DNA from 3 places in the Sorangium sp. So ce131 genome. Region 1 is predicted to be linked to each of the others. Evidence: predicted binding sites of a transcription regulator. Region 1 holds the regulator's gene; each other region holds the start of a gene.
The links. Region 1 encodes HrcA, which represses chaperone genes, less so after heat shock. Its sites were predicted from a motif close to GNTAGCACTCNCCNNNGGNGAGTGCTANC; they were not measured.

Region 1 (9,972 bases):
GTGGCCGGCGCGTTGGGGGTGTAGATGAGCGTCTTCGCGCGCTGGAGCGGGCTCGTCGCCGCGGCGGGCTGAGCTGCCGCAGCGGGCTGAGCTGCCGCGGCGGGCTGAGCTGCCGCAGGCTGCGCCGCGGCGGGCTGCGCCGCGGGCGTGCGCGCGGCCGCGGGCGCCGCTGCGGGAGCGGCCGCCGCGGCCGCGGCCGGCTTCGCCTCGCCGCGCGACGCGAGCAGCTTCTTGACCTTGTCGATCATCTGCTGCGTGTCGAACGGCTTGTCCATGTGGTCGTCAGCTTGCGCGCTCGACCCCTTCGCGGGGTCGAACGGGTTCTGCTTGGACGACAGGATCAGGACGGGCGTCGCCGGTGAGGCCTGCTTGATCGCCTTGCACAGCTCGTAGCCGTTCTTCGGCTCGAGCGTGACATCGGCGATCACCAGGTCGGGTTTGTCGCTCTTGAGCTTCTGCAGCGCAGCGTCGGCGCTGCTCGCCGTCACGACGCGGAAATCCTGACCCGCAAAGGTGATTTCGAGCACTTTGCGCATGGTCACGCTGTCGTCTACGGCGAGAAGGGTGCTGGCCACGAACGGGTCTCCTCTCAGATGGCGCCAGAAAGCGAGGACGGCGCTGGATATCTTCGGCCCCCGTCGCGCGATGTGTCAACATTCGCGGTGTGTTTCGCCCCGAGGGCCCTGCAACTGCGCGCGATCTCGGCGGTAGAGCCCGGTCCCGCGCTGGCGGGTCGAGCGAGGCGCCCCCCGTGACCCCCCATGCGCCCGCCCCGACCCGCCGCGCCCCCGCCCCGCCCGCCCCACCCGCCTGCGACCGACGCTGAACCGGCCGACGCCACCCCGGAGCCGCCGGTGCGACCGCCGCAGGACGGCAGCTGGACGGTGCCGGCGGAGCTCGACCGGCGGCCGCTCGACGGCGCGCTCCGGGCGCTCGCGTCCGTCTCCTGGTCGGACGCGCGCCGGCTGATCGAGACCGGCAAGGTCCTGGTCGGGAGCGCCGTGGCGACGAGCCCGAGGCGGCGGGTGCTCGGCGGCGAGCGGATCGAGGTCCGCCTGCGCGCGCCCCGGCCCGAGACCGTGCGGCGGCGGAAGCTCGAGGGCGACCTCGTGGTCTACGCGGACGCGAGCGTCGTCGTGGTGAACAAACCCGCCGGGGTGAGCACCATCCCGTACGGCGACGAGGACCCGGCGGAGCAGGCCGCGACGCTCGACGCGCTCGTGCGGGAGGTGCTGGCCCACCGCGACCGGCTGCGCGGGCGGGCGCCGCTCGGCGTGGTGCAGCGCCTCGACAAGGGCACGAGCGGGCTGCTCGTCTTCGCGCGGACGCTCGCCGCGAAGAAGCACCTCGCGCAGCAGCTCCGCGTGCGCTCGATGCACCGGCAGTACCTGGCGCTCGCGCACGGCGCCGTCCCGCGCGGCACCTACCGGAGCTACCTCGTCGAGGATCGGGGCGACGGGCTGCGCGGCTCGGCGCGGGCGGGGCGGCGAGAGGGGCAGCTCGCGGTGACGCACGTCGAGCCGATCGAGACGCTCCGGGGGCCCGACGGCGAGGCCGGCGCCCCGGGCGTGACGCTGATCGCCTGTCGCCTCGAGACGGGGCGCACGCACCAGATCCGGATCCACCTCGCGGAGGCCGGGCACCCGCTCGTCGGCGAGACGGTCTACGTGCGCGACCACCGCGGGCCGAGGCTCCCGGCGCCGCGGCTGATGCTCCACGCCGCCGAGCTCGGCTTCGACCACCCCGCCGACGACCGGCCGATGCGGTTCCAGGCGCCGCCGCCCCCCGACTTCGACGCCGTGCTCGAGCGGCTCCGCAGGCCGGCGCGGCAGGGCGCTACTTGACCTTGCCGCGGGCCTCGCTCATGGCCGCGGCGGTCGCGTCGACGAGCGGCATCACCTTCGCGTAGTCCATCCGCGTCGGGCCGAGCACGCCCACCGTCCCGGCGATGCGCCCGTTCTCCATGTAGGGCGCGGCGACGAGGCTGAGCTGCCCTCCGCCCAGATCGCCCGCCTCGCTGCCGACGAAGACGGTGACCTCGCCCGTGCCGGCGGCGAGGGTCCGGTCGAGCAGATCGACGAGCTCCTCGCGCTCCTCGAGCGCCTTCATCAGCTTCTTGAGCCGGTCGACGTCGGCGTACTCCGGCAGGTCGATCAGGCGGTTCTGCCCCTCGATGACGACCTCGCTCCGCCGCGTCACGTCGGCCATCGCCTTGCTGCCGAGCTCGAAGGCGCGGCGCCTCAGCGCGTCGATCTGGAGGCGCTCGTCCGCGAGGCGGCGGGCGAAGAGATCCCGGATCTCGCCGAGCGTGCGCCCCTCGATGACGTCGGTGAGCAGGTTGTGGATCCGGGTGAGCTCGCCCTCGTCGATCGGCCCGTCGATCGAGATGAAGCGGTTCTCGACGGAGCCGTCGGCGAAGACGAGCACGGCGAGCAGCTGCCCGGGCTTCGTCGGAATGAAGCGCAGCTGCGCGAGCGCGCGGATCTCCGCCCGCGGCGCCGCGACCACCGCGGCGGCGCCGGACAGCTCGGAGAGGTAACGCCCCGTCTCGCGGAGCGGGTCGCTCGCCACCGCGTAGATCTCGGCGAAGCGGGCGCTGAGCTCAGCCTGCTGCTCGGGCGAGAGCGTCCGGAGCTCGACGAGCGCGTCGATGAAGAGCCGGAGCGCGCGATCGGTCGGGATCCTCCCCGCCGAGGTGTGCGGCTGGTGGAGGTAGCCGGCCTCCTCGAGGTCGGCGAGCACGTTGCGGATCGAGGCCGCGGAGAGATCGAGCCCGTACTTGCGCGCGAGCGTCCTGCTGCCCACAGGGTCGCCCGTCGCGATGAACTCGGTGACCGCGGCGAACAGGATCTTTCGAGCGCGATTGGAAAGATCACCCATGTCAACTGCGTGCGGCGCACGACCGCGCCGCCAGTGGCTGCCTGGACCAGGGCATGCCCGGACCGGGAAGCCGTTCGGACCGGACCTTCGCTCCCATACGTCAAGACGCGCGAGCGGGCGCTGAGCCCACAGGCGCATAGGCTCCTATTTTGAGGCGATCGCGCGGCCCGGTCAAATGGCGCGCTATAGGATGGGCGCGGCCGCCGCGCATCCCCCTCGCGGTGATCCTGGCGTGCCCGCTCGCCCCCGGGTGAACCGGGGCTTCCCTTTCCTCGGAGCACCCGCGCGCCGCTGTTTCGCGCTGTTTCACTCTGTTTCGCGCAGTTTTACGCTGTTTCGCACTGCTTTGCGCTGTTTCGCGCTGTTTCGTACTGTTCCGCCACGGTTTCCGCCACGATGCCGCCCGCACGTCACGTCGCCATCGCCTGCGCGCTCGCCCTGGTGCTCGGCCCGCTCGCCGCGGCGCCGAGCGCGCAGGGCAGGCCCAAGGTGAAGTTCCACCAGGACTGGGCCAGGCACCCGTCGGCGCGGTACGCGGCCATGAGCGCGGGGCAGTGCCGGGAGGCGCTCGTCCAGCGAAAGATTGCGTTCGAGCCGGTGCCGCGCGCGCCCGGCGTGCTCGCGCCGGTGCGGCTGACGCAGGGGGTCGGCGGGGTCCTCTACCGGACCGCGGAGCCGGCCCACCGGCGCGCGCAGAACCCGAACGACGTCTTCGATTGCCGCCTCGCGCTCGCGCTGTCGGACTTCAGCCGGATCCTGCGCGTGCACGACGTCGACGAGGTGCTGATGTACTCGGCCTGGCGGCCGCCGCCCAAGACGTGGCCGGAAGGCAAGCTGGCCACGAGGCACCCCGGCGGGCTCGCCATCGACGTCTACCGGCTCGTCAAGGAGCGCGAGGGCGGCGGCCCCGCCGAGGAGTGGCTCGACATCGAGCGCGACTTCGACGGCAGGCGCGGCGCGCCGGTCTGCGGGGAGCGCGCCGGCGCGGCCGGGAGGTCCGGCGCGGCCGGCCGCGGGGGGCGCGGGGGGCGCGGCCCCGCCGCGGACGCCGCGACACGGGAGCTGCGGTCCATCGTCTGCGAGGCCGTGGACCAGCACATCTTCACGTCGATCCTGACCCCCAACTACGACCGAGCGCACAAAAATCACCTGCATCTCGAGGTGACCCCCGGCGTCCAATGGCATCTCGTGCGCTGATCCGGGAGAGGCCTCCCTCCCGGGCGCAAACCCGCTCTCGCCCCGAGGTCGACCCGCTATGTTAACCCGCGTGCCCGCACGAAGAGCTTCCCGCCCCCACGCGCCCGCCGCGCTGGGGCTCGCCGCGCTCGCGCTGTCGTTCACGTTCGTCGGCTGCCCGTGCCTGAGCGGCCCCGTCAACGCGAGCCCGGGCCTGCGCTGGTTCCTGTTCTCGAACTTCGGCGCCAGCAGGATCTGCCCCGAGATGCTGAAGAGCGGCGTCTCGCTGCGGCTGCAGGACAGGGCGCCGGCCATCGGGCGGTTCTTCCCGATGCAGTGCACGTACGACGTCAACGACACCGCCCAGACGGTCACCGTGCACATCACCGGCACGGGGTACGGCTACATGCAGCCGGCGAAGCGGGTGGGCTTCTCGCTCACGACGTCCGTCGAGTACCGGCCCGACTTCCAGATCGCGGGCGACGACATCTACGTGTGGGGGCGCCTGAACCGGATCGTGCAGGGCCCGAGCTTCCAGCTCGGCTACGTCGAGAACCCCGTCATCGACGTGATGGCGAACGTCCCGCCGTTCGGGGGGCTCGCCAACGTCCTCGGCAACCAGATCGTCGCGGGCGAGATGACCCGGGGGTTCACCGTGCTCTACAACGAGGACGCCGGGAAGGACTTCACGCTGGGGATCCTCATGCCGCCCCAGCGGCCGCACCACCCGTTCGAGGTGAGCGACGACGAGCGGTACACGTTCGCCAACGAGGTCGTCGAGGTGCAGGCGCACCAGCGCGACTACCTCGGGCCGTTCGAGATCGCCGACCCGGACCAGGCGCTCTACCTCAAGATCAGCGTTCAGGGCGCGCCCGTGGACATCATGATCGTCGACAAGCCGACGGGCGACGCGTGGCGAGAGGCGTACCAGACCGGCAAGCCGCTCGGCCTGCCGCCCGGCCCGGTGCAGGCGGGCGGACCTCTCCAGCCCGGCATGGTCGACACGCGGCGCTACGCGCTGCGCCCGGGCCTGTACTACGTCGTCGTCGACAACACGGCGGCGGCTGGGCTCGTCGCGCCGCCCGTCACGCTGCTCAGCCCCCTCGGGGGCTCGGCCGCGCAGGTCAGCTACCTGGCGCAGATCGGCGAGTGACCCGCCGGCGGGCGCGGCGCGCGCGCGCCGGCGGCTCCGCGGATCAGGGCGCGCCGGGGGGCGTGGCCGCCGGCCTTGACGCGGTTCGCCGCGAACGGGATAAACTCCGCATGGTCGTGGCCGAGAGAGAGGGGGACAGCGTGACCCACGTCGACAAAGCTGCCCTCGAGCGGCTGCGCGCGCGCCTGCAGGCCTACATGGCCAAGAAGGGGCTGCGGTCGACGGCGCAGCGCCGGCTCATCGTCGACACGTTCTTCTCGGGCGCCCCGCACATGACCATCGAGGACCTGCTCACCGAGGTGCGCGCGCGGGATCGAGGCATCGGGTACGCCACGGTGTACCGGACGCTCAAGCTGCTCGCCGAGTGCGGCGTGGCCTCCGAGCGCCGGTTCGGCGACGGGCTCAGCCGCTACGAGCTGGCGGACGACGCCAGCACGCACCACGACCACCTCATCTGCCTGAGCTGCGGGAAGATCATCGAGTTCGAGGAGCCGCGCATCGAGGCGCTCCAGGACGAGATCGCCGCGAAGTACGGGTTCGAGGTGACCTCGCACAAGCACGAGATGTACGGCGTCTGCACGGAGTGCCGCGACAGCAAGGAGAGCTCGGTCGCCGACGTCTCGTGACGAGGCGCGCGGCCGCCGCGCAGCGCGGCGCCGCGGCCACCTCGGTCAGCTCTTCGCGTCGAGCGCGCGCGCGTGGACGACGGCCATCATGCCGCCGAGCAGCGAGGCGATCGGCGCGTAGGCCGGCGGGAGCACGAACGCGGAGATGACCGCGGCGCCGACGAGCGCCGGGGCGACGCTCAGCGCCAGGCCGACGCGCGCCTCCAGGCGCGTGCGGTGCGCGAGCGCGAGGGAGAGGGCGGCGTCGCGGACGTCGTCCGACGCGAGCACGACGGCGAAATCGGCGGGCGCGGAGCCGGCGGCGCCGAGCGCCACGGAGACGTCCGCCGCGCCGAGCGCGGCGTCGTCGACGCCCGCGTGGCCGAGCACGGCGACGCTCGTCCCCGCGTCGATCAGGCGGCGCACCTCCGCGCCCCGCTCCGCAGGGAGGATCTCGGGGCGGATGTGATCGATGTCGAGCGAGCGGCCGATCGCCTCGCACGTCTCGCGCGCGTCGCCCGACATCAGCACGGGCTCGATCTGCGCGTCGAGCAGGTGCTGGATCGCGGCCCGCGCCCCGGGGCGGAGCCCGTCCTGCAGGCCGATGAGGCCGACCAGGCGAGCGCCCACGGCGACGAGCACCACGGTGCGGCCGAGCGCCTCGAGCTCCGCGACGCGGCTCTCCGCCGCGGCGATCGAGATCCGCTGCTCGAGCATGAGCGCGCGGTTGCCGACGCAGAGCTCCTCGCCGGACGAGGTGACGGCGGTCACGCCGAGGCCGGGGTGGAAGTTGGGGTTGCGCACGCCGTCGGGGCGCAGGCCGCGGGCGCGCGCGGCGCGCACGATCGCCGTCGCGACGGGGTGCTCCTCGGTGCGCTCCGCCCCGGCCGCGAGCGCGAGCACGTCGCTCGGGGTGAGCTTCTGGCCGGTCGCCTCGAGCTCCGCGAGCTCGGGCTCGCCGAGCAGCAGCGTGCCGCGGGCGCAGAACACGGCGATCGAGACCCGGCCGGCGCGGTCCCAGGCGTCGGCGCTCTTGTAGACGATGCCCCGGCGCAGCCCGAGCAGGATGCCCCGCGCGACGTGGACCGAGGCGATGGCGGCCGTGATCGCGGTGGAGAGCGCGGCGAGCACGGCGGCCGCGGTCATCGCGATCTCGACGGGCGCCCGCCCGGCGACGAAGGCGGACAGCGCGGCGATCGCCGCGGCGACGAGCGCCCAGCGCTCGGTCAGGGCGCGGGAGGCCTGCGCGATCGGCGCGAGGGCGTCCGCGCGGCGGCGAGGATCGAGCAGCACGCGCGCGACCGCGCGGTCGCCGCCGGCGAAGGTGCAGGCGCCGAGCAGGCGGCCCCGGACCACGGTGGCGCCCGCGACGACCGGGTCGCCGTCGCGGCGCCGGGCCGGCGTGGTCGCGCCGATCCAGGGGAGCACCTCGACGTCGCCGCCCGTGACCGTGAGGTCGACGGGGACGACCTCCCCTGCGTCCACCTGGACGAGCTCCCCCGGCCGCAGCTCGTAGAGCTCTTCCCCGTCGCCGGCGTCGCCGACGTCGCCGGCGTCACCCCGAGGGGCGCCCCGATCGCCGGGCGCCCAGGCGCCGCCGGGCGGGCGCCGCGCCGGCGTCGAGAGCACGGCCGCGATCCAGGACCGCTCCGCGAACACGCGGTGGCGCGCGCTCTCGATGAGCCACGCGCTCACGGCGCTGGCCGTGGCGATGACGCCCGCGAGCGACGCCGCCTCCGCGGCCAGCGCGCGGTCGTCGCCGAAGAGGGCCCACACGGCGGCCACGAGCCCGCCGAGGACGGGGGCGAGCATCGGCGCCGGGTGCGGATCCGTGGCGTCGCGCGGGGTCGTGGCGGCGCGGCCGAGGAGCATCCCCGCGCTCACGGTGGCGAGCACGATGCGGGCGCCGATGACGAGCTTCGCGTCCCCGGCGAGGGTCAGCGCGACCGCGAGCGTGCCCGCGATGATCGCGAGCACGAGCAGCAGCGCGCCGATGTCCCGCGGCTCGACCGCCTCGTAGCGCTGCGGCTCCTCGGTGAGGATGGTGTTCCCGATGGGCTCGAGCAGCGCGCGATCGTCGTCGAGGTTGGGCAGCTCCGGGAGCCGCTCGTCGAGCGGCGCGGGCGGGAAGGCGTCGACGATCGGCGCGTCGAGCTCGGCGAGGCGCGCCGCGCCCTCGTCGGCGCCGCCGCCCGGCCGCGTCGACCCGGCCGCGCCGGGCGGCGGCGTCGACGAGCGCCCTCCCCGGATCGGCGCGCCGAGGATCGGCGCGCCCGCTCCGGCGAGGCCTAGAGGCCGGACCTCGCCGGGCGCCGGCGGGGTTTCACCGAGGAAGGTGCGGCGGCAACGGGCGTTGCAGAAGTAATGGAAGCGCTGGTCGAAGATCGCGACGTGCCCCGCGCGGAGCGGATCGATGAGCTTGCTGCAGCCCGAGCACGGGAGCGGGTCGACGGCCGGGCCGGCTGCGCGCGAGGCGGCCACCTCAACCTGCAGCCGGGATCTCGGCGAGCGCGGCCTCGACCTCGGCGAGGGCCTCCTGGATCTCGGCCTCGGAGATGATCAGCGGCGGCGTGAACCGGAGCACGTTGCTGCCCGCGACGGTGAGCAGCACGCCCCGATCCCGCACGCGGCCGAGCGCGACGCGCGGATCGACGCCCGGCGCGAGGATCAGCCCGCGGAGCAGGCCGCGCCCGCGCTCGCCGACGCACACGTTCGGCAGCCGCTCGGCGATCGCGGCGAGGCCGCGGCCGAGCTGCTCGCCCCGCTTCTCTGCGGCCTCGCAGAGCTTCTCCTCCTCGATCACGGCGAGCACGGTGCGCGCCGTGGCGGACGCGAGCGCGTTGCCGCCGTAGGTCGAGCCGTGCGAGCCCGGGGGCAGCGCGCCGTTGAGCCGCTCGCGCAGCACGAGCGCGCCGATCGGGAACCCGCCGCCGAGCCCCTTGGCGAGCGCCGCCGCGTCGCCCTCGACGCCGTCGTGCGTCGATCCGAGCCAGCGCCCCGTGCGCCCGATGCCGGTCTGCACCTCGTCGAGGAGCAGCAGCGCGCCGTGCTCGTCCGCGATGCGCCGCAGCTCGGCGAGGAACCCGGCCGGCGGCGGCAGGACGCCGCCCTCCCCCTGCACCGGCTCGACGAGGATCCCCGCGACGTCCGGGCCCATGGCGGCGCGCACGGCGGCCGCGTCGCCGTAGGGGACGTGGGTCACGCCCTCGAGCGAGGGGCCGAAGCCCTCGCGGTACTTCGGCGTCCCGGTCAGGGCGACCGCGCCGAGGGTGCGGCCGTGGAACGCGTTGTGGAAGGCGATGATCCGGTAGCGCGACGCCTCGCCGCGGTTGAAGAAGTGGCGGCGCGCGAGCTTGAGCATCGCCTCGTTCGCCTCGGCGCCCGAGTTGCAGAAGAAGGCGCGGTCGAAGCCGGTCTTCGCGCAGAGCTCCTCGGCGAGGCGGAGGTTCTCCGCGTTGAAGAAGTAGTTCGAGACGTGCATGAGCCGCCCCGCCTGCTCGGCGATGGTCGCCACGAGCCGCGGGTGGGCGTGGCCGAGCGAGGCCACGGCGACCCCGGCGAACATGTCGAGATACCGGCGCCCCTCGGTGTCGAAGAGCTCGCACCCCCTGCCGCGGTCGAGGACGAACGGAGGCTGGCGGTAGTTGCCGAGCAGGTGCTTCTGCGCCGCGAGGAGGGGCGCGCTGGAGGAGGCGGAGGCGTTCGCCGTCGGGGTCTCGCCGGCGGGGCTGGTGGCGATGCTCATGGGGCCGGATCTAACGCCGGGCAGGGGGCCATAGCAAACGGTCCATGCGCCGCGGGGCGCGGATCCCGGAGACCCGGACGAAATGCGTCCGGTCGGGCCGCCCGAGCGCGGCACCCGGCCGGGACCGTCGGCCTGGAGATTGCCAGGACTGGAGATTGCCAGGAGATCACGGCTGGTTATAGTGCCGCCGTCCTATGAGCGATTCGGAACAGAATGGGTCGAACTACCAGGCCGGGGAGACGGCGGAGACGCCGGCGGAGCAGGCGGCGCCCGCAGCGGCGCGCGCCCCCACCCCCGAAGACAAGCTCGGCGAGGCGCAGGCGGAGGCCGCGCGGCTCCGCGAGCAGCTGCTGCGCACCGCCGCGGATTTCGACAACTTCCGCAAGCGCTCGCGGCGCGAGGCCGAGGACGCG
Region 2 (9,972 bases), 4.2 Mb from region 1:
CCGCGGGCGCCCCGGCCGGCATGGCGGCGTCGGCGAGCGCCGCGGGCGCCCTGGCCGGCATGGCGGCGGCGTCGGCGAGCGCCGCGGGCGCCCTGGCCGGCATGGCGGCGGCGTCGGCGAGCGCCGCGGGCGCCCTGGCCGGCATGGCGGCGGCGTCGGCGAGCGCCGCGGGCGCCTCCGCTGCGGCCAGGGCTGGTGCTTCCGGCGCCGGTGCGACCTCGCCGCGCGCGCCCTGCGCCGCGGCGGGCAGCTCGGCGTGGCCGCGCTGCCGCGACAGCTCGGCCACGCGGCGCTCGAGATCGTGGATCCGCAGCAGCAGGTCCTCGTTGCGCCGGCTGGCCCGGACGGCGAACACGAAGGCCGCGAGGGGGGCAACCAGGAGGTATCCGGCGAGCGCGAGCCCGAAGAAGTAGAGGATCCCTGCCCCCATGAGGCGCTTCGTAGCATGGGGCTGGCAGCGCTGGCGCCGTCCGGCCGCGCGTCCCTTGTGCTGTTCATGCGGCTCGCGCTGCCCGCTCGACCTGCGGGCGAGTACTTTTGGGCGTGCGCTGGGACTGAGGTAAGGTGTCGCCTCATGAGGAACACACGCCTGCCTGATGCGCCTCGCGCCAGGCGCCTGCTACCTTCCCCGTGTTCCCGGACGGCGGCGTTGCTCGGGGGGGAGCGCCACCATCCGGGAACAACCTCTTTGTCCTCGTCGTCCGCCGGTTCCGCTGCTCTCACCCGACAGGAGATGTCGCGATGCTGAAGCACCCGACCGTCTCCGCCTGGCAGCGAGATCACGAGGAGGGCGGTTACCAGGCCGAGATCCGCGGCTGGACCTTGCGCGTCCGCTGGATCCCCGAGCGACCTGGCGAGCAGCGCGGCTTCGTGTGGGAGGCCGTCGATCCGGCGGGAAAGAAGATCACCTCGAGCGAGGTGTACGAGGAGATCGAGGTGGCGATGGCGAACGCCGAGGAGCGCGTCGCCCCCGATCCGGAGAAACACGAGTCGAAGACCGTCGACTGAGCCGCTCTCCGGCGACGGCGCGCGGCGGCGCGCCTTTGCCCGCCTTGTCGGCCGGCGCGCCTCAGCCCGCCTTGTCCGCCGGCGCGGCCTTGCGGCTCCGCCGGGTCGTGTAGTTCCGGATCACGATCTCTCCCACGCGGCCCCTGGCGTCGCTCTTCGCGTTGATGCTCCGGAGCGCCGCGACGCGGTCGACCCGGAACTTGCTGTAGAGGGGCGGGATCTCGGGGACATCGGAGTTCGAGAGCATCACCAGGACGCCCTTCTTGTCGAGCGCCGCGAAGAGGGCGGCCAGGCGCTCCTGGTCGCGGAAGCTGAAGCCTCCTGCGCTGTAGGAGGTGAAGTTGGCGGTCGACGACACGGGCGAGTACGGCGGGTCCAGGTAGACGAAGTCGCCGGCCTCGGCGTGGTCGATCACGCGCTCGAAGTCGCGGACCGCGAGCTCGACGCTCTGGAGCGCCGCCGAGCAGGCGCGGAGCTGGGGCCGGTTGCAGATGGACGGGTTCACGTAGCGGCCGAAAGGCACGTTGAAGCGGCCGGCGCTGTTGACGCGGTACAGCCCGTTGAACCCGGTCTTGTTCAGGAAGATCGTCCGCGCGGCGCGCGCGGGCAGCGAGAGCGAGGCCGGGTCGAGGTCGCGGACCCGGTAGTAGTGCGCCTCGTCGTAGGTGTGGTGGCTCAGCGCGGCGATGACCTCCTCGACGCTGTCGCGCACCGCCCGGTAGCAGTCGACGAGCTCGGAGTTGACGTCCGTCAGGGTCGCGCGCGCGGGCTGCAGGCTGAAGAACAGCGCGGCGCCCCCGACGAACGGCTCGAAGTAGCGCCCGTAGGACGCGGGCAGCAGCGGCTGGAACTGCCGGAGCAGCTGGCCCTTGCCGCCGGCCCACTTGAGGAACGGACGTGGCAGCGGGGGCGCGGCGCTGTCGGGTTCGGTGACAAGGGCGGTGGTCATCGCGCAATACTGGACGCCAACCTACCAGGGCGCGCGATCGTCCTCAACCGCCGTCTCGCCGCGCGTGTACCCCCGCGCGAGGCGCCTCGCTCGGCCGACTTCCTCGCCCGCGACCCCCGCAGCCACGGGCTGCTCCATTCGTCGCGCCGAGCTAGGTCGTTCTATGTCCATCTCCCCGTCCGCGACGTGCGGCAAGATGCCTTGTGGACGAAATGGTTCCTGGCGGGTTTGCTGAGTAGTTTCGCGGTCTTGTGTCGCATTGTCGGGGCGCGTGACGTGGTCTCGGCGCTCCCCGGATCACGGCATGTCGGCGCTTGCACGGCGGCGGAGCAAGGATAAGTTGAAGTCTCGTCACGCGGGTTGATCAGCCGCTCCCGGAGCGGTGTTCTCCCGCCTTTGCACACCGCCGCCTCGGGCCATCTCGCCGGTTCGTCCGAGCGGTGCGGCAGGGTCTCGCGCGATCGACGCGCGATGAGCGCCCTGTTGCCTGTGGCGCGGCTCGCGCAGGAGCCGCCGTGTCCGGTTTGACTGGAGGAATGCCGCCATGACGCTTGCCTTCGACCTCAATCGCGACGACGCCCTGCAGCAGCGCCGCGCCGCCCCGGCGGACGGCCCGGGCTGCTTCGGCGACGCGGCGGATTACCGGGCTCAGCGGATCCTCTACGCCGCGCGCGGCTGGATCGCGGAGCAGGACGGCATCACCACGGACGGGCGCTCGCTCATCGTGCTGCACGCCCACGAGACGCCGCCGGACCGGCGGGAGACGCTCGTGCGTTGCTTCGAGCGCGTGCTCCTGCACGCCCCCCGGCCGGAGCTCCCCGCGCTGGCCGCGTCGCTGCGCCAGGCGGGCCTGTCCGTGGACGAGGCGTTCTCGGTGATGGGCGCCCCGGCCGGCGAGGTGTACGCCGCCGTGCAGGGGCTCGGCCGGTTCCGGTCGTTTCCGGCGGGGCTCCGCCTGGCGCCGGTATCGCCGGACGACGACGAGGATGCGGTCGCCGCGATCCAGGAGCTCCAGGCCGAGAGCGGCCACGCGCCGCTCCCGGGCTGGACCCTGCGCGGCGGCGAGGGGCGCTCCGTGACGCTCGCCTTGTGGGACGCCGGCGGCGCGCTGATCGGCTGCACCACGCTGTGCGTCGTGACGCGGCCGGCTGCCGTCGGCGGCGGGCGCGAGGCGGCCGCGCAGCTCGGGCTGCTCGGCGCCCCGCCGCTCTGGATCTCCGACGTGGGCGAGGCGCCCTCCTGGACCGGGATGCCGATCTGCACCTGCCTGCGCGAGGACTACCGGGGCCGCGGGCTCGGGGCCCCGCTCCAGGCCTCGGCGCTGCGGGAGGGGCACGAGCGGTTCGGGATCCGCTGGTTCTACGCGCTCGTCAGGGCGGGCGACGAGATCGCGAAGCGCATGAACGCGCGCTGCGGGCTCGCCCCGCACCGGGCCGAGGGCTTCCTCCTCGCCTCGGCGGGCCCGTCCGAGCGCCCCCGGCGGCCCGCGGAGGGGCGCCGCGGCTCAGGCTGACAGCACGGGCGCGAGGATGCGGCCGAGCTCCGCGGCGACCTTGTTCTGGCGCGGCACACGCGCGCCGATCGAGGCCAGGTAGAACGTCCGGTCGCACACGGTGAGGCGCGTCGCGTAGAAGTCGTCTCCGCCGGCGACGGCATCGACGATCTCGTCGAGCTCGGCGTAGCCGGAGATCTTGTCGGCGCAGCCGGCGCCCAGCGCGGCGAGCAGCGCGAGATCCTCGTCGCCGCCCGCGCCGCCGAGCAGCGTTCCTTGCTCGCCGGCGAGGGCGACGGCGCGCACGCCGCTCCCCAGCGTCGCGTTCTCCAGGCAGCGCCCCACGGCGTCGCGGGGGACATCGGTCGGAGCCTTCGGTTGCTTCATCGGGGTGCCTCCGGCCGCGACTCTGCCTGGCCCGGCGCAGGCGCCCAAGAAATCGGCGAGCGACGCCTCAGCCGAGCGTCCAGAGCGCCGGCGTCTCACCGGCGAGGCGCCGGCGGATGGTCTCGAGCGCGCGCTCGTAGTAGCCGTCGCGCGCGACCACGAAGTCCTCGAGCCGCACCTCGCGCGGAGCGATCTCCACGGCGCCCGACGCGCCCACCGTGCGCCGGACGAGGCCGGTCGCGCTGGGCACTTCGCCGCGGGCGAGGCGCAGCGCGGCCCCGAGCGGGAGCGAGATCAGCGCGGCGATCTCGTCCGGGTGGGGGCGGAACGCCGCGAGCGCGCGGCGGGTGGTCGCGAGCAGCACGTCCTGCAGCTCGCAGTCCACGATGGGCGGCGCATGGTCATCGCGCTGGCGGCGCGTGCCGAGCCGGAGCACGTCGCCCGGCGCGAGCGGCAGGCCGATCTCCTCCTCCGCCTCGCGCAGCACTTCCGCGAGGTCCTCGCCGGCGCGGTAGTGCCCGCCCACGGCCACGTCGAGCGCGCCGGGCCAGGTATCCTTCTCCGGGCTGCGCTGCTGGAAGAGCACCCACGGCTCCGCGTCGCCCCGGCGGGCGTCGGGCTCCCGCTCGAGGATCACCCAGACGTGGACGCTCCGGTGCCAGTCGCCGTCGCGGTGGACCAGCCGGCGCGCCTTGCGCATGCCGAGCGGATTGCCGCTGCGATCGAAGACATCGAAGAGCTCGTCCTCGTCCTGTGCCGCCATGCTGCGCGAGCGTAGCGCAAGTCGAGCGGCGGTGCGCCTTCGCTACCCCGCGTGCTCCTCGACGAAGTCGTACTTCATGAGGAAGAGCACGTGTCGGGCGACGACATCCCGCGCCGCCGGCTCGCCCGTGCCCTTCGTCAGCACCGCGAGGATCCTCCCGAGGCTGAGCGGCGCGCCCGTCGCATCGGCGCGCACGAACCCCTGGAGGACCCGCTTCAGCAAGCCGAGCTCCAGGTACTGCCACTCGGCCGCGTAGTGCCCCGGCAGGGTCGCGGCGCCGCGCACGAGCTCCCGCCCGCGCGGCGAGAGCCGCAGGAGGGCGCTCTCGTCGAGCGTGCGCGACGCGTAGTGCCCGAAGCACCCGCCGTAATCCAGCGTCGCGTAGGACGTGCCGCTCCGCTGCGGCTCCGGGGCGCGCCGCGCCTCCTCGGCCAGCTCGCTCCACAGCGCCTCGTACCGCGCGATCACGGCCGGCCACGCGTAGAGCTCCTCGGCGCGGCGGCGCGAGCGCCGCCCCATGTCGTCGCGGAGCGCGGGCTCGTCGATGAGCCGCTGGACGCTCGCCACGAGCGCGCGCATGTCGACGACGACCGACTGGGCGAGCGCGAGGTGATCGTACGCCGAGTCGCTGAGCAGCGCCCCCGCGCTGATCTCTCCCTGGCAAGGGGCCCACAGGGTGGGGACGAGGAAGCCGGTCTCCCCGTGGACCACCGTGTCGCGGTAGCCGTCCCAGTCGGACACGACCTGCGGCACCCCGCAGGCCATCGCCTCGATCGGCGTGAGGCCGAAGGTCTCCTGGATGTTGTCGACCGGCGACACGAACACGTCGGCGGCCCGGTAGAGCTGCTCCTTCCAGGGCATGAAGCGCGCGCCCTCGGTGATCACGCGGACGTCGTCGCCCACGCCCACGTGCCTCGCGTAATCGGCCACGGCGGCGCCGAAGCGCTCCCCGGCGCGCTCCGTCCCGGCGCAGACGAGGCGCAGCGAGCGGCCCGTGTTCCTGGCCTTGAGCTCGGCGAACGCCTGCACGAGCGGGAGCAGATCGGCCTTGTCGATGAGGCTGAGGCGGCCGACCCAGAGCAGCACGAAGGCGTCGTCCTCGAGGTCGAACCGCGCGCGCGCCGCGGCGCGGTCGCCCGCCGCGCGGCCCGCGGGGAGGTAGCGGTCGACGTCGACGCCGAGGGGGATGAGCTCGTAGCGGCCGCGGTAGCCGAGCTGCGTCCCGTGCTCCTCGTTGAAGCGCCCGGCGACGTGCTCGATCAGGCGCTCCAGCGCGCGCTGCGCCGCCCGCGACGTGCAGACGAGGGCGTCGTAGCTGTGCGGCTTCGCGAGCAGCAGCCGCAGCACGTTGTGGAGCAGCTCCCCGTAGCTCAGCGTGTGATGGACGAGGGTGACGGGGTACGGCGCCTCCGCGCGCGCCCGCAGGGCGAACGGCGTGAACGTGTCGAACTGCGCGTCGTGCCAGGCGGCGAACCGGAAACCGTCGAGGTTCGTGAGCTCCCGCCGGTCGTGGAAGCTCGCGCGCGCCGCGCCGTCCGGGAGCTGCCCCTCGCCCGCGGCCCGCTGCCGCCCCGGATGGAAGAGCGCGTACCGGTGGCGCCGGCCGTGGTGGAGCAAGCCCTCGACGAACCCATCGACGGCCACCTGCCGGCCGACGACGACGCCGTCCTGTTCCGGCGCGTGGTGGAACATCCCGACGGTGGAGGCGGGCAACTCATCCAGAGGATTCATCATCCCCGCGAGTGTAGTCCTCCCCCCGTCCGTCCCAGCTTGTGCATCCGCCGCCGCACAGGAACGATGAGGAGCACGCAGCGGGGGGCCAGCGCCAAGGGGCAGCACGGTGCGCGGCCAGGTCCTGACCGACGTGCTGCTGCGCGACGTGATCCGCGGGTCGAGCCCGCTCCCTCCAGGCTCAGGCCGCCCGCGGCGTTCGCCGGAAATAGCCTGACGCAGGAGGGGCTGCGCGGGCGACGTGGTCGGCGACCTGATCGATCGACGACCGCTCGTCGCGAAGCGCTGGTAAGGAAACTCGTTTGAGGCTGGCGATCCCAGCGGGAATCGAACCCGCGTTACCGGCGTGAGAGGCCGATGTCCTAACCGCTAGACGATGGGACCTTGTTCTGTCGAGAGGGCCGGCAGCTACGCTGATCGGCCTGGCTGGGGGACAAGGATTCGAACCTTGATAGCAAGAGCCAGAATCTTGCGTCCTGCCGTTAGACGATCCCCCAAGGGGTGAGCGCTCTGCATCAGCGCCACGGGCCGCGGAATCTACTCGGGCTGCCCTGGTTGTCAAGCGATCAAATCGGAGGCCGGCGAAGAAAACGTTTCGGGGCGGAAAATCCGCTGCATTTCGCGCAGGGTCGTCGCCGTCGCGCCTCCCGCCCGGCCGCGCCCTCCCACCCACCGCCGCCCAGGACGACCTCCCGCACCTCGCACACGCGCCACGACGCGGCCTTGTCTCTCCAGGACGTTCTGTCTCGCCGCGCCGAGCGACATCCTCCAGAAAACTCCAACAATTCTAGCTTCCGGCCGCGGTCGCTGGCGCGTCGAAAAGTCGTGCCGGCCTGCTTTCGACCACTTGACGCGCCGGGCGCCTGATTTACTTTCGGCCGCGGTTTAGCCACCGACCTGGGAGAGTGCCAAGCGCCTGTGATCCCGGGCACTTAGCTCTCGTCCTGTGCGTTCTGCGCGCGGGCAGGCGCGCGGAGCACGCCTGCGGGGGCGCACGGGATGTCCGGCGGGCCGGTGGTCAAGCAACCGATGACGAGGGAGCCACCATGAAAATCAGGCCGCTGCAGGATCGGATTGTCGTCAAGCGTGTCGAGAGCGAGACGAAGACCAAGGGGGGCATCATCATCCCCGACGCTGCGAAGGAGAAGCCGATCGAGGGGCGCGTCGTTGCGGTCGGCAACGGCAAGGTCCTGAAGGACGGCAAGGTCCGCCCGCTCGAGGTCAAGGTCGGCGACAAGGTGCTGTTCGGCAAGTACAGCGGCACCGAGGTGAAGCTCGACGGCGAGGAGCACGTGCTCCTCCGCGAGGACGACGTGCTGGCCGTGACCGAGTCCGCCTCGGCCGCGACGTGATCCGGGTCGCGAGGCAACCGAACGCAAGCGTTGCAGATGCGGCCGCGCGGCCGCGAGGGGATTGAGACATGGCTGCGAAGCAGATCGTTTTTAGCCGCGGCGCCCGCGCCGCGATCCTGAAGGGCGTCAACACGCTCGCCGATGCGGTCAAGGTGACCCTCGGGCCCAAGGGCCGGAACGTCGTCATCGAGAAGAGCTGGGGCGCGCCCGTCGTGACCAAGGACGGCGTCACGGTGGCCAAGGAGGTCGAGCTCGCCGGCAAGCTCGAGAACATGGGCGCCCAGATGGTGCGCGAGGTCGCCTCGAAGACCAGCGACAAGGCGGGCGACGGCACGACGACGGCGACGGTGCTCGCCCAGGCGCTCTTCGGCGAGGGCCTGAAGCTCGTCGAGGCCGGCCATAACCCGATGGACCTGAAGCGCGGCATCGACGCGGCGGTCGCGAAGATCATCGAGGCCGTGCAGCAGGCCGCGAAGCCCACCAAGGACAAGGACCAGATCGCCCAGGTCGCCACCGTCAGTGCGAACGGCGACAAGGAGATCGGCCAGATCCTCGCCGACGCCATGGAGAAGGTCGGCAAGGAGGGCGTGATCACGGTCGAGGAGAACAAGCGCATGACGACGGAGCTCGAGACCGTCGACGGCATGCAGTTCGACCGCGGCTACCTCTCGCCCTACTTCGTGACCGACCCCGAGAAGATGACCGCGGTGCTCACGAACCCGCTCATCCTCGTGCACGAGAAGAAGATCTCGGCCATGGCCGACCTCCTGCCGCTGCTCGAGCAGGTGGTGAAGCAGGGGCGCGAGCTGCTCATCCTCTCCGAGGACATCGAGGGCGAGGCGCTCGCCACGCTCGTCGTGAACAAGCTGCGCGGCACCATCAAGGTCGCGGCCGTCAAGGCGCCCGGCTTCGGCGATCGCCGCAAGGAGATGCTGAAGGACATCGCCATCCTCACCGGCGCGACGGCGTTCATGGAGGACCTCGGCCAGAAGCTCGAGAGCGCCACGGTGCGCGACCTCGGGTCGGCCAAGCGGGTCGAGATCGACAAGGACAACACCGTCATCGTCGACGGCGCGGGCGACAAGACCGCGATCAAGGGCCGCATCGAGGCGATCCGCAAGCAGATCGCGGACACCACGAGCGACTACGACCGCGAGAAGCTCCAGGAGCGGCTCGCCAAGCTGGCCGGCGGCGTGGCCGTCGTGAAGGTCGGCGCGGCGACCGAGACGGAGATGAAGGAGAAGAAGGCGCGCGTCGAGGACGCCCTGCACGCGACCCGCGCGGCCGTCGAGGAGGGCATCGTGGTCGGCGGCGGCGTGGCCCTGCTCCGGGCCGCCTCCGCGCTCGAGGCGCTCAAGTTCAACGACGAGCGCGACGCCGGCGTCCGGCTCGTGCGCCGCGCCGTCGAGGCGCCGATCCGCCAGATCGCCCAGAACGCGGGCGTCGACGGCACGGTCGTCGTCGAGAAGGTCCGGACGGGCGCGGCCACGTTCGGCTACAACGCCGCGACCGACGCCTACGAGGACCTGCTCGCGGGCGGCGTCATCGATCCGGCCAAGGTCGTGCGGCACGCCCTCTCCAACGCGGCCAGCGTCTCGGGCCTGATGCTCACGACCGAGGCCCTCGTCGCTGACAAGCCCAAGAAGGAGAAGGCGTCGGCCGGCGGGGCCCCCGGCGGCGGCATGGGCGGCATGGGCGGCATGGGCGGCATGGGCGGCATGGGCGGCATGGGCGGCATGGGCGACTTCGACATGGGCTGAGCGCTCGCCCGCGCCGCGCGCGCCCGCGCCGGGTCACGGCGCGGGCGGCGCCGCCGCGCTCCTGGCGGCGGCGCCGGACCAGAGGGCGCGCGGCGCGCCCGCTGAATCAGGTGAGGGGTCCTCCAAAGCATGCTCGCTTGGAGGGCCCCTCGCGCTTTGTGGGCCAGAGCATTTGGCCTGGCTTTTTGACCCGCCGTCACGGGGGGCGCTAGACTCCTCGCAATGTCGGAGTCGTCGTTCGCCCGCTATGGCCGCGAGTACGTGCCGGGCGACGTGCTCTTCCGCGAAGGTGAGTCCGGCGACGTCATGTTCGTCATCCAATCCGGCGCTGTTCGGATCACCAAATCGGTCGCGGGCGAGGACAAGCTGCTCGCCGTGCTCGGGCCCGGCGAGTTCGTCGGCGAGATGGCGATCCTCAACCAGAAGCCGCGGAACGCGACCGCCACGGTCACCGAGCCGTCCCGCTGCCTCGTGATCGAGGCGCGGAAGCTGGAGACCATGCTGCAGAGCAACGCCGAGATCGCGTTCCG
Region 3 (9,972 bases), 4.7 Mb from region 1:
CGGGCTGCTCGGCTCTCTACCCGGAGCTCGCCAGCCCGCTCCGCGTGCCCCCGGAAGGGCAGGAGCTCCACCCGCCGCCGCCCGAGGACGTCCGGTGGATCCGGGTCCTCGGGGCGCGTATCCCGGAGCGGACGCGGGACGGGCGATCCTGGGACCAAGGGGGGCTTCCGGACCCTTACGCCCGCATCTTCGTGAACGACGTCGAGATCTTCCGGACGGCCGCGCAGCCGGACACGGTGGAGCCGACCTGGCCCGGCGGCCCGAGCGGCAACTTCCGCGTCCTTCCCGAGGACCGGCTCCGGGTGGAGGTCTGGGACGAGAACCCGCTCGCCGACAAGCCGATCGGGGTCCGCGAGTTCAGTCGCGTGACCGACACACAACGCGCCGCCGGCGAGATCCTGGCCGAGCTGAACGGGGGCGGCTCGCTGACCCTGGCGTTCCAGCCGGCCCACGCCAAGGTCGGCCTGGGCCTCTGGTACGAGCTGCATTCGGGCTCCGCGTTCATCTCGCGGACGATCGAGGGAGGGCCCGCCGAGCGCGCCGGGCTCCGCAAAGGCGACGAGGTCCTCGAGATCGCGGGGCGCCCCGTGCGGCGCATGGCCGTGCGCGAGATCCGGCGCGTGTTCGACGCCGTGCCGCGCGGAGGGCTCACCCTCCTCGTGAAGCACGGAACGGGCACGACGGAGCGGATCCGGGTCCAGGAGGGGCCGATCTACCCCCTGTTCGACGCGTTCGGGCCGGTCGAGTAGAGGCCCGGCGCCGTGAAGATCCCGCCGTTCGGGCTGACCACCCAGGAGATCCGCGAGGAGCTCGCGCCGCTGCGGAACGACTTCTCGGTCGCGGTCTGCCGCGCGAAGAACCCGTTCAACATCGGCGCCATCATCCGCGTCGCGCACTCGTTCCTCGTGCGGGAGATCTTCCTGATCGGAACCGAGCCCTATTACGAGCGCGCCGCGATGGGCATGCAGAAGTACGAGACCCTCGTCGAGTGCCCCGACGAAGCGGCCTTCCTCGAGGCCACGCGCGGCCGTCCGCTCATCGGCGTCGAGCGCGACCACGCGCGGCGGACCCTCTGGGAGGCCCCGCTGCCGCACGGGCTCGTGTTCCTCTTCGGCAGCGAGGACGACGGCCTGCCGCGGGTGCTGCTCGACGCGTGCGACGACGTGATCGCGATCCCCATGTACGGGATCAACCACTCGTACCCGGTGGCGATCGCCGCGGGCATGACCATGTGCGAGTGGGCCCGGCGGCGCGACCCGCGCGGGGGCGTGACGCGCGCGGGGTCGTGACCCGCGCCGGCCCAGGGGCGGCCCGCGCCCGGGCGCGCGGCGCGTGGCGTGTTACGCGCGCACCTCGCGGAAGCGCTCGAACACGAGGAGCTCGCCGAGCAGGTCGTGTTCGAGCGTCCCGGCCGGGCGCATCCCGAGCTTCTCGATCACCCGGAGCGACGCGCGGTGCCAGGACGGCGTCGTGGCGATCACGCGCGTCACCCCCGCCTGCTGCAGCGTCCAGTGCAGGACGGCGCGCGACCCCTCGGTCGCGTAGCCCAGCCCCTGCGACTTGCCCTCCACGCCGTAGCCGATCTCCACGGTGCCGGTGCCGTCGGGCCGGCCGTTCAGCACGACGCTGCCGACGACGACGCGCTCCTCCTGCTCGCGCGTCACCATCAGCCGCGTGCCCCAGAGGAAGGCGTCCGGGTCCTCGCGCAGCCGGTCGAGCGGCGAGCTGAAGGCGCGCTCGACGAGGGCGCGCCCCGGCCAGGCCTCGGGGAATCGCGCGCCGGACAGGGCCTCGGCCTCGCGGCGATCCCCGCGGATGACCGCCTCGAGCAGGGGCAGCGAGACCGGAGTGAGCTCTAGGCGCTCGGTGGTAAGGGTGCTCATCGCGAACCTGCGGCGGATCAGATCACGCGTCGCCGCCTGCCGGAAGTCGAAAGGACGAAGGGCCGACTTCCCAGGGGAAGCCGGCCCTCGCCCGCCAGGCTAGCTGCCCGGACCTCGATCAGAAGTCGTGGCCGTGGCCCGCGTGGGCGCCGCCGGCCGCCGGCTTCTCCTCCTTCGGCCGCTCAGCGATGAGCGCCTCGGTCGTGAGCATCAGGCTGGCGACGCTGGCCGCGTTCTGGAGCGCCGACCGGACGACCTTGACCGGATCGATGACGCCCATCTCGAGCAGGTTGCCGTAGTCGCCCGAGGCCGCGTTGTAGCCGAACGAGTCCTTGCCCTCGCGGACCTTCTGCACGACGATCGAGCCCTCTTCGCCCGCGTTGGCGGAGATCTGGCGGAGGGGCTCCTCGATGGCGCGGCGGATGATGTTCACGCCGAACCGCTGCTCGTCGTTGACCTGGATCTTCTCGAGCGAGCTCTGCGCGCGGATGAGCGCCACGCCGCCGCCCGGGACGATGCCCTCCTCGACGGCCGCGCGGGTCGCGTGGAGCGCGTCCTCGACGCGGGCCTTCTTCTCCTTCATCTCGGTCTCGGTCGCGGCGCCGACCTTGACCACCGCGACGCCGCCCACGAGCTTCGCGAGCCGCTCCTGGAGCTTCTCGCGATCGTAGTCGCTCGTGGTGTGCTCGATCTGGGCGCGGATCTCCTGCTGCCGGGCCTTGATCTTGTCCTTCTTGCCCTGGCCGCCGACGATCGTGGTGTTGTCCTTGTCGATGATGACCGTCTTGGCGCGGCCGAGGTCGCTGATCGTGACGTTCTCGAGCTTGAGCCCGAGCTCCTCCGCGATCACCTGGCCGTCCGTCAGGATGGCGATGTCCTTGAGCATCTCCTTGCGGCGGTCGCCGAAGCCCGGCGCCTTCACGGCCGCGCAGTGCAGCGTGCCGCGGAGCTTGTTCACGACGAGGGTCGCGAGCGCCTCGCCCTCGACGTCCTCGGCGATGATGAGGAGCTGCTTCTGGCTCTTCGCGATCGCCTCGAGCACCGGGAGCAGATCCTTCATGTTGGAGATCTTCTTCTCCGAGATGAGGATGTACGCGTCCTCGAGGGTCGCCTTCATGGCCTCGGGGTCGGTCACGAAGTACGGCGAGAGGTAGCCGCGGTCGAACTGCATGCCCTCGACCACGTCGAGGGTCGTGTCGGCGCTCTTGGCCTCCTCGACCGTGATCACGCCCTCCTTGCCGACCTTCTCCATCGCGTCGGCGAGGAGCTTGCCGATCGTCTCGTCGCCGTTCGCGCTGATCGTGCCGACCTGCGCGATCTCCTTCGCGTCCTTGGTCTGCTTGGCCGAGCCGCGGAGGTGCTCGACGATCGCCTCGACCGCCTTGTCGATGCCGCGCTTGATCTCCATCGGGTTGTGGCCCGCGGCGACGAGCTTGGAGCCCTCGCGGTAGATCGCCTGGGCGAGCACGGTCGCGGTGGTCGTCCCGTCGCCGGCGATGTCGCTCGTCTTCGAGGCGACCTCGCGGACCATCTGGGCGCCCATGTTCTCGAAGCGGTTCTCGAGCTCGATCTCCTTGGCGACGGTGACGCCGTCCTTGGTGACCGTCGGCGAGCCGAAGCTCTTCTCGATGACGACGTTGCGCCCCTTCGGGCCGAGCGTGACCTTGACGGCGTCGGCGAGGGCGTTGACGCCCGCGAGGATCATGCTGCGGGCGGACTCGTTGTAGATGATTTCCTTGGCTGCCATGTGTCTCTCCTAAGTTCCTGCTGTCGCCCGCGTCACTTCTCGATCACGCCGAGGATGTCGTCCTCACGGAGGATGAGGTGCTCCTCGCCGTCGATCTTCACCTCGGTGCCCGAGTACTTGCCGAAGAGGACGCGATCGCCCTCCTTGACGTCGAGCTTCCGCACGGTACCGTCCTCGCCGACCTTGCCGTTGCCGACGGCGATGACCGTGCCCTCGATCGGCTTCTCCTTCGCGGTGTCCGGAATGAAGAGGCCTCCCTTGGTCTTCTCCTCTTCCTTCACGCGCTGAACGATCACGCGGTCCTGGAGCGGTCGAATCTTCATGCTTGCGAATCCTCCGGGGACGAGCGCCGCGTCCCACGAAACGGCAGGGCCACCAGGCAGCCGGACAGGCAGCCGCGAGGTCCCCACGATTGCAGTCTGGGCACTTTGCTAGCACTCGCTTCCGACGAGTGCTAGCGAGCGGCGCCGAAGATAGCCACCCCCTCGGGCGTGTCAAGCGCGGCAGAGACCGGGGCTTCGCGCGTTAGCAGCCAGGCCCGAGGGTGGCTGTAAGTCCTGGAGATCGCAAGGAAAGTGCGGGACGTGAAGCTGGGCTCGGTGAGGCTCGCGGGCTAAAGTGAGGGCATGAGGGCGATCAAGCGGCAGCACGATGACGCGGCGCCCTCACGTTCTTCAGCCCGACGGAGGCCGACAGGACGTGTCTGGTTGACCTGAGCGCGCGGTGGCCCGGGTTACGTCGGTATCCAGGGCACCCGCGCAAGTGAGGTGCCCCCGTGAGCCAAGCGATCTCCGTGTCCCCGAGCATGACCCGCTACTTCCAGGAGGTTGTGGACGAGGCGCTCCGCGTGAGGAACGTCGCCGCGACCGAGGCGGCGTCCAGTTACCTCGTCAGCCTGCTTTGTGCTTTCGCTCACCCGGATGAGCACGCCGGATCCACGTTCAACCAGCCTCTGACCTTTCTGCTGCGCGACGCCCTGGAGGCCACCGGCGCCGAGCGCTTCCAGCGGCTGCGCAACCTTGGAGACGGCGTGCTCTACGCGGTCGGCTTCTTCGGCGGCCACATCGAGCTCAAGGGGATCGACCGCGGCTACGTGGTCGGGGTCGGGTCGACCGCCTACCACCATGCCGCCGCTATGCTGCGCCTCAACGCGCGCGTCGGCCAGGGGCCGGATGTTCTTTCGGAGCTGGCCGAGAAGTTCGAGCGGTTCGTGAGCGTCCTGAACGATGTGGCCGACGGAACGATGGCCTCGGGCGCCCGCGACGAGCGAGCGGTGCTCCGGCTGTACGAGCGCTGGCTTCGCACCGGATCGAGCCGCCTGGCCGACGAGCTCGGGGCGCGCGGGCTCGTGCCGTCCCGCGGCACGGGCGGGCTCAACTGATGGAGGGCGAGACCTTTCCCGCCCGGATCCAGCAGCACCTCGCCCGGACGTACGGGCTCGACGACGCGCCCGCCGTCGATGACTTCATCCGGCCGACGGACGGCGGGGCGCGCGAGGCGCTGCTGATCCGGCACGCAGGCGGCGACCTCGAGGTGGCGCTGCACCTGCCGCGCCGCGCGATCACGCGGGGGCGGCAGGGGACGTTCGACGAGATCTGCCAGATCGTCGAGGGGGTGAGCCACTTCCTCTACGTGGCCGAGCGGGCGCGCAGGGAGCTCCCGACGACGCAGCTCGAGCTCGAGCTCCAGGCCGAGGTCGACAAGTACGTGCTGCTGGTCCACGGCGGTCTGGCGGACGAGGTGGAGCTCCCGGGCCCGCCGCTCCGGCGCCGCGATGAGGCCGCCGGCCCGGGGCGCTTCGCGCCCGAGCGCGCCGCGCGGATCCGCGCGCACCTGTTCGAGCGGATCACCTTCACGGATCCCCCGGGCACGGAGGCGGGTGATCGTTACCGGATCGCGAACGAGCTGGCGGCGCGCTTCGCGGGCCGAATCGAGGCGGAGTTTGCCCGCCGCGGCCGGCACGCCGAGATGCTCGCCGCGCTCCGCCGCTTCTACGCGGCGGGGCAGACGGAAAAAATCGCCCTCGCGCGTGCAGCGTGAGCGGCGAGCGGCGAGCGGCGAGCGCGCCGCGTCGGCCGGCGCGCTCGCCCCGCCGTCTGGCCTGAGAAGCCGCAGCAGCGAAGCGTTCTCTCTTGACCGGTTCGCGCGCACGTACTCTCATCCGCATCTACGATGCCTTCCGCGAGCATGTTGCCGCCGCCCCGCGTGCTGGTGGCCGAAGACGAGCCGGCGATGTTGAGCCTTGTTGCACGTCACCTGAGGAACCTCGGTTTCTCGGTGATCGAGGCCTCCGAGGGCGATGCCGCCTGGGACCTCGCGAACGAGCACCGGCCGGATCTGGTGATCCTCGACGTGATGATGCCCGGCATGAGCGGCTGGGAGATCTGCAAGCGCCTGAAGAGCGACACGTCCGACGGCCGGCCCTTCGCGAGCACCGGGGTCATCATGCTCACCGGGATCGGCGAGAACCTGAACGAGATGACCTCGCCGCTCTTCGCGGCGGACGCCTGGCTGAACAAGCCGTTCGACTTCGCGGATCTCGACGAGCGCGTCCGCGAGACGCTCGCGCGGTACGCGAAGCCGCTGCCCGGATCGAACGGCAGCAAGGGCCAGGCGAGCCTCGAGGACGAGGGGGGCGACGACGTGGAGGAGGTCGAATCCGAGCCGCCGCCGCGCCCGACGCAAGCCTCCGGGGGTCGCGCGACGGCCGGGAAGAGGTCGACGGCGAACGGCGCCCCGGCGGCGACGAAGAAGACGGCCGCGAAGCCGGCGGCGTCGAAGCGGGGCGCGACGAAGAAGCCGGCGTCGAAGAAGACGGCCGCGAAGCCGGCGGCGTCGAAGAAGGGCGCGGCGCCGGCGGCGTCGAAGAAGACGGCCGCGAAGTCGACGGCGTCGAAGAAGGGCGCGGCGCCGGCGGCATCGAAGAAGGCGGCCGCGAATCCGGCGGCGTCGAAGAAGGCGGCCGCGAAGCCGGCGTCGAAGAAGGGCGCGGCGCCGGCGGCGTCGAAGAAGACGGCCGCGAAGCCGGCGGCGTCGAAGAAGACGGCTGCCAAGAAGGCGGCACCCAAGAAGAAGACGGCGAAGTAGTCCTACCCGGGCCGGCGCCGCGCGCCGCGCCTGATCCCGCTCTCCCACGCATGTGCGCGCCCGGCTGTTCGGCCGGGCGCGAGGTCTGTCCGGCTCATCACCGAGGCGTGGCCTCCGCGCTCCGCCGACGGCACGCGGGCAGCGAAGACGCCGCCGCGCGCCGGGAATCGTCGGGGTTTGCCGCGCGTATCGGCCTCGCGCTCCTCCGGGCTCCGCCCCGGAACTTTCGGGCGCGTGACCCGTCAGCAGGTACAATGCCGCGACGTTTCAATCTCGAGGGCCCCCGCGGGGGGCGCCCGGAGCGCCGAGCACCGTGAGCGACTCTCGCACCACCCACCTGGACCGTATCCGCAGGGCCGCCTTCGTGGTCGAGCTCAGGCTCCGCTTCGGGCGTGCGCTCCGCGCGCTGCCGAGCGCGCTCACCGTCGCGCTGGCGGTCGCTGCCGGGACGCTCGCGGTCCACAAGGCGCTGCCCGGGCACCTGAGCGAGCCGCGGGCGCGGCAGATCCTCCTCGGCTCGGGCCTGCTCGTGCTGGCCGCCGTCGTCGTGGCGATGCTGCGGCGCCTGCCTCCGCGGGCCGGCACGGCGGCCCTCGACCGGCACCACGGCCTCCACGACCGCCTGACGAACGCCCTCGCGTTCGAGGCGCTGCCCCCGGAGCAGCGGACCGCGATGATGGAGGCGGCGATCGACGACGCCTGCGAGCACGCCGCCGCGCTGCGCCCCGCCGGCGCCGCGCCGCTCGCGTTCCCGCGCGATCTCGGGGCCTCGGCGGCGGTGGGCCTCGGCCTGCTCGCGGTGGCGCTGCTCGAGGTGCGCACCCCGCGGCGGGAGGCGCCGGTCGCGCCGACCATCGACGCGCTCACCATGTCGCCCGACGACATCGAGCTCTTCAAGGACGCGGCGAAGGCGCTCGAGCGGCAGGAGCAGAGCCCGGAGATGAAGGCCGCGGTCGAGCGGTTCAACCAGCTCATCGAGGACATCGCCAACAAGCGCCTCGAGCGGACCGAGGCGTTCCGCCGCATGGAAGCGATCGAGCGCGAGCTCCTCAAGGGGGCCGAGGCCGATCTGAAGGCGCTCGAGGAGGCGCTGAAGGAGACCGGCGCCGACCTCAAGAAGAGCGAGCTGACGAAGAGCGCCGGGGAGTCGTTCCAGAAGAAGGACCTCGAGCAGGCGAAGAAGGATCTGAAGGAGCTCGCCGAGAAGCTCCGGGACAAGAAGCAGAAGCTCGACAAGGCCGAGCTCGAGCGGCTGCGCAAGGCGCTCGCCGAGGCGGCGTCGCGCCGCAAGGAGGCCCTCTCCGCGATCAACGAGAAGCGGGCGGAGGTGCGCGAGCAGCTGCTCAAGCAGAAGCAGAAGGCCCCCGCAAACGAGCAGCAGAAGTCCGAGGAGGAGCGGCTGCTCAAGAAGAAGGAGCGCGAGCTGGAGCGGCTCGACCGCGAGGCCGAGCAGCAGGAGCGGACCGGCCGCCAGCTCGACCGGCTCGATCGCGAGCTCGCCAAGGCCGCCGAGGACCTGCTGAGGGATCTGGGCATGTCCGCGGACGACCTGGAGCAGGCCGCCGAGGACATCAACCGGATGCAGCAGGAGGAGATGTCTGAGAAGGAGAAGGAGGAGCTGCGCCAGCGGCTCGAAGAGCTGCGCGAGCTCCTGCGCCAGCAGGGGCAGGGGGGCAAGCAGCGGATGGCGCGGATGCTCCGGTTCGGCAAGCGCGCGCGCGGCGGCAACCAGGGCAGCGGCGACGAGCAGCAGGGGCAGGGGCAGAAGGGGCAAGGGGAAGGCGAGCAGGAAGGGCAAGAGGGCCAGCAAGGGCAGTCGGGCCAGGGCGGCCAGGGCAAGGGCGGGCAAGGCCAGGGGCAGGAGCTCGTGATCGGGCCCGGCGGCAAGAAGATCCCGGTGCCCGGCGGCGGGGCCGGCCAGGGGCAGGACGGCGAGGGCAAGGGCCAGGGCAACAGCAACGGCGGCAACCAGCCCGGGGGCGACGGCGCCGGCTCCGGCCGCGGCGGCGAGATCGCCGGCCAGCGCACGGACCCGAAGATGGGGACCCAGGACGTCCAGGCGCAGGGGCTCGACACCCAGCAGGGGCCGTCGAACAGCGAGGTCATCCTCAGCGCCGCCGAGCGGGGGTTCAAGGGGACCGGCTACAAGAAGGTCTTCACGCAGTACCACACCGTCGCAGAGCAGCAGATCAACAAGGACCAGATCCCTGACGGATACCGGTTCTACGTGAACCGGTACTTCCAGCTCATCAGGCCGCGCGAGTGAGTCGAGCCGGCGGCTCGAACGACCGCGCCTCTACGGACGCTTACGGACGCTCCGCGACAGCGGGCTCGAAGCAGGATGATATGGCCGAGAAGACGAAGGAAGCAGCGCGCGCCGAGGTGAGCGAGTTCGGCGCGCGCATAGGCGAGCTGCGCGAGGAGGTCGGCAAGGTCATCGTCGGCAACCGCGAGGTGATCGACGGCGTGCTCACGTGCATGCTCGCGGGGTCGCACGCGCTGCTCGAGGGCGTGCCGGGGCTCGGCAAGACGATGCTCGTGCGGACGATGGCGGAGGCGCTCGATCTGCAGTTCTCGCGCATCCAGTTCACCCCCGACATGATGCCCGCGGACATCATCGGCACCACGGTCATCGACGAGAGCGCGGGCGGGCAGCGCTCGTTCTCGTTCCGCAAGGGGCCGATCTTCGCGAACATCGTCCTCGCCGACGAGATCAACCGGGCGACGCCGAAGACGCAGAGCGCGCTGCTCGAGGCCATGCAGGAGCACCGGGTCACCGTGTCGCGGCAGAGCTACACGCTGGAGGAGCCGTTCTTCGTCCTGGCCACCCAGAACCCCCTCGAGAGCGAGGGGACGTACCCGCTCCCCGAGGCGCAGCTCGATCGGTTCTTCTTCAAGCTGCACGTGCCGTTCCCCAGCCGCGACGAGCTGAACGCGATCCTCGAGCGCACGACGGGGACCGGCGCGGCCGAGGTGCGGCCCGTCCTGAACAGGGATCGGATCGTCGCCATGCAGCGGCTCGTCCGCGAGGTGCCGGTGGCGAAGCACGTCCAGGACTACGCGGTGCGGCTCCTCCAGGCCACGCACCCGACCGAGGGGGACAGCCTCGACATGGTGAAGCGGTTCGTGAAGTTCGGGGCGTCGCCGCGAGGGGCGCAGGCGCTCCTGCTCGCCGCGAAGATCCGGGCCCTCTTCGAGGGGCGCTTCGCGGCGTCCGTCGACGACGTGCGGGCGTGCGCGCTGCCGGCGCTGCGC

Region 2: the regulator HrcA is predicted to act here: its motif matches at 7,215-7,243, upstream of groES (co-chaperone GroES).
Region 3: the regulator HrcA is predicted to act here: its motif matches at 4,061-4,089, upstream of groES (co-chaperone GroES).

The regions. Positions count from the first base shown of each region.
Region 1 covers NZ_CP150455.1:8,001-17,972, reverse strand. Annotated here, with positions in the region: gene WMF43_RS00060 (response regulator transcription factor) at 1-575, opposite strand, end outside; gene WMF43_RS00055 (RluA family pseudouridine synthase) at 855-1,844, shown strand; gene hrcA (heat-inducible transcriptional repressor HrcA) at 1,837-2,880, opposite strand; gene WMF43_RS00045 (hypothetical protein) at 3,277-4,077, shown strand; gene WMF43_RS00040 (hypothetical protein) at 4,148-5,209, shown strand; gene WMF43_RS00035 (Fur family transcriptional regulator) at 5,320-5,835, shown strand; gene WMF43_RS00030 (HAD-IC family P-type ATPase) at 5,881-8,295, opposite strand; gene WMF43_RS00025 (aspartate aminotransferase family protein) at 8,297-9,559, opposite strand; gene grpE (nucleotide exchange factor GrpE) at 9,754-9,972, shown strand, end outside.
Region 2 covers NZ_CP150455.1:4,175,754-4,185,725, forward strand. Annotated here, with positions in the region: gene WMF43_RS15395 (DUF2339 domain-containing protein) at 1-430, opposite strand, end outside; gene WMF43_RS15400 (hypothetical protein) at 742-1,008, shown strand; gene WMF43_RS15405 (DNA adenine methylase) at 1,070-1,957, opposite strand; gene WMF43_RS15410 (hypothetical protein) at 2,502-3,470, shown strand; gene WMF43_RS15415 (hypothetical protein) at 3,462-3,836, opposite strand; gene WMF43_RS15420 (NUDIX hydrolase) at 3,904-4,599, opposite strand; gene WMF43_RS15425 (glycosyltransferase family 4 protein) at 4,642-6,333, opposite strand; tRNA gene WMF43_RS15430 (tRNA-Glu) at 6,640-6,714, opposite strand; tRNA gene WMF43_RS15435 (tRNA-Gln) at 6,754-6,827, opposite strand; gene groES (co-chaperone GroES) at 7,377-7,682, shown strand; gene groL (chaperonin GroEL) at 7,751-9,442, shown strand; gene WMF43_RS15450 (Crp/Fnr family transcriptional regulator) at 9,665-9,972, shown strand, end outside.
Region 3 covers NZ_CP150455.1:9,298,859-9,308,830, reverse strand. Annotated here, with positions in the region: gene WMF43_RS33620 (PDZ domain-containing protein) at 1-749, shown strand, start outside; gene WMF43_RS33615 (TrmH family RNA methyltransferase) at 762-1,289, shown strand; gene WMF43_RS33610 (GNAT family N-acetyltransferase) at 1,341-1,883, opposite strand; gene groL (chaperonin GroEL) at 2,002-3,630, opposite strand; gene groES (co-chaperone GroES) at 3,663-3,953, opposite strand; gene WMF43_RS33595 (hypothetical protein) at 4,406-5,011, shown strand; gene WMF43_RS33590 (hypothetical protein) at 5,011-5,670, shown strand; gene WMF43_RS33585 (response regulator) at 5,818-6,717, shown strand; gene WMF43_RS33580 (hypothetical protein) at 7,031-8,983, shown strand; gene WMF43_RS33575 (AAA family ATPase) at 9,064-9,972, shown strand, end outside.